DNA from 3 places in the Nocardiopsis sp. iso_25 genome. Region 3 is predicted to be linked to each of the others. Evidence: predicted binding sites of a transcription regulator. Region 3 holds the regulator's gene; each other region holds the start of a gene.
What was found. The regulator LexA, encoded in region 3, represses DNA repair genes until DNA is damaged. The targets are predictions, from matches to a motif close to TCGAACANNTGTTCGA.

Region 1: a site for LexA is predicted at 867-882, ahead of ruvC (crossover junction endodeoxyribonuclease RuvC). Genes of this name have one in related genera too.
Region 2: a site for LexA is predicted at 1,001-1,016, ahead of recA (recombinase RecA). Genes of this name have one in related genera too.

The regions. Positions count from the first base shown of each region.
Region 1 covers NZ_CM149667.1:1,845,064-1,847,310, forward strand. Annotated here, with positions in the region: gene AC0VX6_RS08045 (NUDIX hydrolase) at 1-606, opposite strand, end outside; gene ruvC (crossover junction endodeoxyribonuclease RuvC) at 902-1,450, shown strand; gene ruvA (Holliday junction branch migration protein RuvA) at 1,501-2,121, shown strand; gene ruvB (Holliday junction branch migration DNA helicase RuvB) at 2,140-2,247, shown strand, end outside.
Region 2 covers NZ_CM149667.1:1,634,626-1,636,872, forward strand. Annotated here, with positions in the region: gene AC0VX6_RS07160 (ATP-dependent helicase) at 1-683, opposite strand, end outside; gene AC0VX6_RS07165 (DUF3046 domain-containing protein) at 759-953, shown strand; gene recA (recombinase RecA) at 1,129-2,247, shown strand, end outside.
Region 3 covers NZ_CM149667.1:4,810,713-4,812,959, reverse strand. Annotated here, with positions in the region: gene AC0VX6_RS20710 (alpha/beta hydrolase family protein) at 1-646, opposite strand, end outside; gene lexA (transcriptional repressor LexA) at 755-1,474, opposite strand; gene nrdR (transcriptional regulator NrdR) at 2,129-2,247, shown strand, end outside.

The DNA of each region.
Region 1 (2,247 bases), 3.0 Mb from region 3:
CTCGTACACCTCGCGCAGCGCCGTGATGGTGAAGGCGGGCGGCAGGAAGGCCGTGGCCAGCGGGGTGTACTCCAGCTTGGAGCGGGCGCGCTCGACCGCGTCGGCCAGGAGGCGGCCGTGGTCGAAGGCCAGGTCGAGCCCGGGGCGCGCGCCGTCGCCGTGGCCGAGGTCGCGCCAGGGGGTCCAGGCGGCCTCCTCGGTGCCCCGGCCGGTGTGCGGGTCGGGCAGGTCGGGGGCCAGCAGGACGTAGGCGACCGAGAAGACGCGCATGCGCGGGTCCCGGTCCCGGGCGCCGTAGGTGCCCAGCTGCTCCAGGTGCAGTTCGGTGGGCAGCAGAGTCTTCTCCGAGAGCACGCGCAGGGCGGCGTCGGGCAGGTCGGGGTCGGCGGGGCCGTCCGGTCCGTCCTGGGCCCGGACGAATCCGCCCGGCAGCGCCCACCAGCCGCGCTGGGGGTGCTCGGCGCGCCGCGTCAGCAGCACGTGCGGCACGCCCGAGCGGATGGTGAGGGCGACGACGTCGACGGTGACCGCGGCCGGGGCGAACGCGTGCGGGTCGTAGTCGGCGAGGAACCGGCTCTCGCCCTCCTCGTTGCGCGGGTCGGCCACGTGCGCCTCCAGTTGTTCTCAATCCGAGTATTTCTCGAACTGAGAGCAACTTAGCACGCGTTCGGTGTCCCGTCCATCCCTTTTCTCCGGAACCCGAAGACAGCGCGCGGTCCGGGGGCGTGCGGCCGCGCCCGGCCGGGCGACTACGCTCGCGACAGGGTGGCCCTGGCAGCGGCGGGCTCCGGCCGGAGGGCGCCCCCGGGGGCCGACACGCCCGGGCGGGCCGGAGGCGGACGTCGTCGCCCGCCGCTAGCATGTGGGCGAACGGACGTTCGAGAGGACAAGGGTGAGGCGCGTGCGCGTGTTGGGGATCGACCCCGGGCTGACCCGGTGCGGTGTCGCCGCCGTCGAGGGCGCCATCGGCCGACCGCTCGCCCTGCTCGGCGCCGACGCCGTGCGCACCAGCCCCGACACCGACCTGCCCCACCGGCTCGTGGGCATCGAGCGCGGTATCGAGGAGTGGCTGGACCGCTACCAGCCCGACGCCGTCGCCGTCGAGCGCGTCTTCGCCCAGCACAACCTCAGCACCGTCATGGGCACCGCCCAGGCCAGCGGCATCGCCCTGGTCTGCGCCGCCCGCCGCGGCCTGCCCGTGGCCATGCACACCCCCAGCGAGGCCAAGGCCGCCATCACCGGCAACGGCCGCGCCGACAAGGCGCAGGTCGGCACGATGGTGGCGCGTATCCTCGGACTCGACGGACCCCCCAAGCCCGCCGACGCGGCCGACGCCGTCGCCCTGGCCATCTGCCACATCTGGCGCGGCGGGGCCCAGGCCCGCGTCGCCCAGGCCCAGCAGGACTTCGCCCGCAAGGTGGAGCTGGCCCGCCGCACCCGCGGCCGCTAGCGCCCCGCCCCCAGGAAGGAGAGGGGCACCGTCCCCGGTGCCCACACCAGATGATCGCGTTCCTCACCGGCCGGGTGGCCGCGCGCGGCGCGGGCACCGCCGTCATCGACGTCGGCGGGGTCGGCATGACCGTGCAGTGCACGCCCTCCGCGCTCTCGCGCCTGCACGTGGGCGAGACCGGGACCGTGGCCACCAGCCTCGTCGTGCGCGAGGAGTCCCTGACCCTGTTCGGGTTCGCCGACGACGACGAGAAGCACCTGTTCGAGCAGCTCCAGACCGCCTCCGGCGTCGGCCCCCGCCTGGCCCTGGCCATGCTCTCGGTCCACAGCCCCTCCAGCCTGCGCCACGCCGTGTCCACCGAGGACACCACCGCCCTCACCCGCGTGCCCGGCATCGGCAAGAAGGGCGCCCAGCGCATCGTCCTGGAACTGCGCGGCAAGCTCGACGCGCCCGTGCTCACCGACGGCACCCCGCCCGGGTCCGAGGCCGCCGGGTCCGGCGGCGAGCCCAACGGCGCCTGGCGCGGACAGGTGGTCTCCGGCCTGGTCAACCTCGGCTGGTCGGCCAAGGACGCCGAGGCCGCCGCCTCCGCCGTGGCGACCGAGGCCGAGCACACCGACGACGTCGCCGTCCTGCTGCGCAGCGCCCTGCGCAGGCTCAGCCGGGCCTAGGAACAGGGAGGAAACCCCGTGTACGACTTCCACGAGGAAGATCCCCGCGGCTCGGCCCCCGTCGGGCCCCCGCCCTACGAGCGCGACGCGGTCTCGCCCGACGCGGGCACGGACGAGCGCCAGATC
Region 2 (2,247 bases), 3.2 Mb from region 3:
GGGGCGACGACGTCCGCGCCGCCCAGGAACCGCGCCACCAGGTCGGGCGGGCGCACGGTCGCCGACAGGCCGATCCGCTGCGCCGGGCGGTTCAGCAGGGCGTCCAGCCGCTCCAGGCTCAGCGCCAGGTGCGCGCCGCGCTTGCTCCCCGCGAGCGCGTGCACCTCGTCGACGATGACCGTCTCCACCCCGGCCAGCCCCTCCCTGGCCCGCGAGGTGAGCACGAGGAACAGCGACTCGGGCGTGGTGATGAGCACGTCCGGCGGCCGGGTGGCGAGCCTGCGCCGCTCGGCGGCCGGGGTGTCGCCGGTGCGCACTCCCACGGTGACCGGGGACAGCGCGTGCCCCCCGGCCTCGGCGGCGGCCGCGATCCCGGCCAGGGGGACGCGCAGGTTGCGCTCCACATCCGCCGCGAGGGCCTTGAGCGGGGACACGTACAGCACCCGGCAGCGGCGGGCCCGGTCCTCGGGGACCGGGGCCGAGGACAGCCGGTCCAGCGACCACAGGAAGGCCGACAGGGTCTTGCCCGAGCCGGTCGGGGCCACGACCAGCGTGTTCCTCCCGTCCTGGACCGACTCCCAGGCACCGGTCTGGGCGGGGGTGGGGCCCGCGGGAAAGGCCCGGTCGAACCAGGCCCTGGTGGCGGGTCCGAAGCGTTCGAGGGGGCGGGGCGCACGGCTCATGCCGCCAGTGTGCCCGCGGGCGGGGACAAAGGGGAGGGGACGCGGCGGACGCCGCGATCACCGATACTGGGCCCGATGAGACTCACGGTTTTCTGGCACAACATGCACGAGCAGTTCGGCGAGGCCTACGCGCAGAGCGTGGCCCGCGACCACGTCCTGGAGGGGCTCGGGTCCCGCACGGTGGAGCAGGCGCTCGCCGACGGGGCGGCGCCCAAGGAGGTGTGGCGCGCCGTGTGCGACGCCTTCGACCTGCCCGCCTCCAGACGCTGATCCGGCGACGGACCTCCCGCGAGGTCGCATCCGTTTCGTACGCCATATCGAACACAGGTTCGGGTAGGGTGGGTTGTCCACAGGCGGACGTGGGACGTCGCGATTGTCGTAGCGACCGCGTAGCGTCGTGCTCACCATGAAGAAAAAGGCATCCACCCAACAACAGGGGTATCCCGTGGCATCTGGAGACCGAGACAAGGCTCTCGAAACAGCGCTCGCCCAGATCGAGCGGCAGTTCGGCAAGGGCTCCATCATGCGCCTGGGCGACGACGACCGCCCGCCGGTGGAGTCGATCCCCACCGGGGCGATCGCGCTCGACGTGGCGCTCGGCATCGGCGGCCTGCCCCGGGGCCGCGTCGTGGAGGTCTACGGCCCCGAGTCCAGCGGTAAGACCACCGTGGCCCTGCACGCGGTGGCCAGCGCCCAGCGGATGGGCGGCATCGCGGCCTTCGTCGACGCCGAGCACGCGCTCGACCCCGAGTACGCCAAGAAGATCGGCGTCAACACCGACGACCTGCTGCTCTCTCAGCCGGACACCGGTGAGCAGGCGCTGGAGATCGTCGACATGCTCATCCGCTCCGGCGCGGTCTCCATCATCGTCATCGACTCCGTGGCGGCCCTGGTGCCCCGCGCCGAGATCGAGGGCGAGATGGGCGACAGCCACGTCGGACTCCAGGCCCGCCTGATGTCCCAGGCGCTGCGCAAGATCGCCGGTGCGCTCCACCAGACCAACACCACCGCGATCTTCATCAACCAGCTGCGCGAGAAGGTCGGCGTCATGTTCGGCTCGCCCGAGACGACGACCGGCGGCAAGGCGCTCAAGTTCTACGCCTCGGTGCGCCTGGACGTGCGCCGCATCGAGACGCTCAAGGACGGCACCGACGCGGTCGGCAACCGCACCCGCGTCAAGGTCGTCAAGAACAAGGTCGCGCCGCCCTTCAAGCAGGCCGAGTTCGACATCCTCTACGGGGTGGGCGTCTCGCGCGAGGGCAGCCTCATCGACCTGGGCGTGGAGCACGGCATCGTCCGCAAGTCGGGCGCCTGGTACACCTACGAGGGCACCCAGCTGGGCCAGGGCAAGGAGAACGCGCGCAACTTCCTGCGCGAGAACGCCGACATGGCCAACGAGGTCGAGAAGAAGATCAAGGAGAAGCTGGGCGTGCCCGTCAAGGGCGACGACAGCGCCTCCGGCCCGGCCGCCGAACCTGCCAAGGCCGCCGCGGAGGCGGCTTCGGACCCGGCCGCCGCGGCCAAGGCGCCCGCCAAGCGCGCCGCGGCCAGGACTCCCAAGGCG
Region 3 (2,247 bases):
CGCGCGCCTGCTCGGTGAGCTGGCGGTCGATCAGGTCGAGGTAGCGCGTACCGGGAGGCGCGGCCAGCACGAGCGCGGGGGAGGGGTGCTCGGCCCCGATGAGCTCGTGGGCGCGCAGCGCGTACAGGGCGCCCTCGCTGTGCCCGACGACGACCACCCGTTCGGGGTCCACCTCCGGCTGGGAGACGAGTTCCTCGTAGGCCGCCGCGACCTGCTCGTCGAAGATCACCGGGTCCACCGGCGCGACCTCGTCGCCGGGGCCCGGCGTCTCGAAGTCCGGACCGCTGCCGTACTTGTCGTAGCGCAGCGAGGCCACCCCGACGTCGGCGAGCACCCGGGACAGGTTCTGGTTGGTGCCGGCGTCGGGGCGCACGGAGCTGTTGCCGTCGCGGTCGGTGGGACCGCTGCCGGAGATGATGAGCGCGCCCGGAACGGTGCCGGAGACGTCCTGGGGCATCCGGAACGCGCCGGACACCTCGTACCCGCCGCCCTCGAAGGCCACCTCGCGCTCGACGCCGCCGACCCCCGGCGCCTCGGCGGCCCCGTCGTCGGCGGGGGCGCAGGCGGCGGTCAACAGGACGGCGCTCGCCGCACCGGCCAGTGCGGTGCGCCAGCGGACGGCGGGGGAGGAGGCACGTGTGAACACCCTCTCAGCCTAGCGGCCCGCGCCCGTCGGCCCCGCGCCGTCCACAGGGGGAAGCGTCCCCGGTCCCTCCGAGGGGAGGGGGACCGGAGACGCGGGTACGCGGGTACCTCAGACGCGGCGCATGACCGCGACCACCTTGCCGAGGATGGTGGCGTCGTCGCCGTTGATCGGCTCGTAGGCCTCGTTGCGCGGCATCAGCCACACGTGGCCGCCCTCCTCGCGGCGCAGCACCTTGACGGTCGCCTCCTCGTCGAGCAGCGCCGCCACGATGTCGCCGTTGTTGGCGTCCTGCTGCTGGCGCACCACCACCATGTCGCCGTCGGTGATGGCGGCGTCGGTCATCGAGTCGCCGACCACGGTGAGCATGAACAGGCGTCCCTCACCCACCAGCTGGCGCGGCAGGGCGAGCACGTCCTCCACCGACTCCTCCGCCAGGATCGGACCGCCGGCGGCGATCCGGCCGACCAGCGGCACGGCCGCGGCGCGCGAGAGGTCGATGTCCTCGGGCACCAGGGTCTGCCCCGAGGCGCGCCCGGGCGTGCGCAGCTCCACCGCGCGCGGCCGGTTCTGGTCTCGGTGCAGGTAACCCTTGCGCTGGAGGACCTTGAGCTGGTGCGCCACACTGGACGGGCTGGACAGGCCGACCGCTTCCCCGATTTCCCTTATCGACGGGGGGAAACCCCGCTCCCGGACATAGCGCTGGATGCAGTTCAGCACGCTCTGCTGGCGCGCGGTGAGTTTGGGGGCTTCGGGCGTGGACCCGCCCGCGTTCTCCGCTGGTGCGAGAACGGTGGCGGTATCTGCGGTTCCGGGATTCTCCTCCGGCACGGCCGGGCCTCCTCGGCATTCGGTTCGGTCAGGGCCTGCTTGTGTGACTGGCCACCCCCGGTCCGCGACCGTGCCGACCTGGGGGTCCACGTGATGGCGAAACCGGTGTGAAATCAAGGTCAACTTTAGTCGTTGCACACGGTGATATCAAACAAGCGTTCGAGGCCGGTGGCAATTGCCGTCGCGCGTATTCGCGGTCAATTTCCGGCCTGCACTTACGTGTGTACACGCGTTCACGCGCTGTTGTCCCCGGAATGCGCGAACGCGTGTCCGTGGCAGCGGTTCCGGCCGGGCGCGGGGGTCTTATCCCGGAGCGTCGGCTCGACCGAAATCCCCGTGACGTCGGGATTCCGGTGCCCGCCGCCGGGAGCGGCGGCTCCGGTGGGCGGCGCTATCCTTGAGCGCGGTGCCGGGCCGCCCCCGCAGCAGTCCGCCCGCGCCGACTTCCCCGCCCCACCCCGCCGCCGCGGGCCGCGATGCCGCGCGGTCCCTCGGCCGTGTTCGTGACACGCCCGTGCCGGGGTTGCGGCGGGGTCAGGAAGAAGTCTAGGTTCGACCACAACATCTGGTGTTGCGACAGGAGTGGTTGCCCAGAAGTTGTGGTTTAGTGGTACCTAGGCGTTGTCATTCGGTGAGAGAAGCAGGTGAACCAGGGTGCACTGTCCGTTCTGCCGCCATCCGGACACCCGGGTGATCGACAGCAGGTCCACCGACGACGGCGCGGCCATCCGGCGCCGCCGGTCCTGCCCCGTCTGCGAGCGCAGGTTCACCAC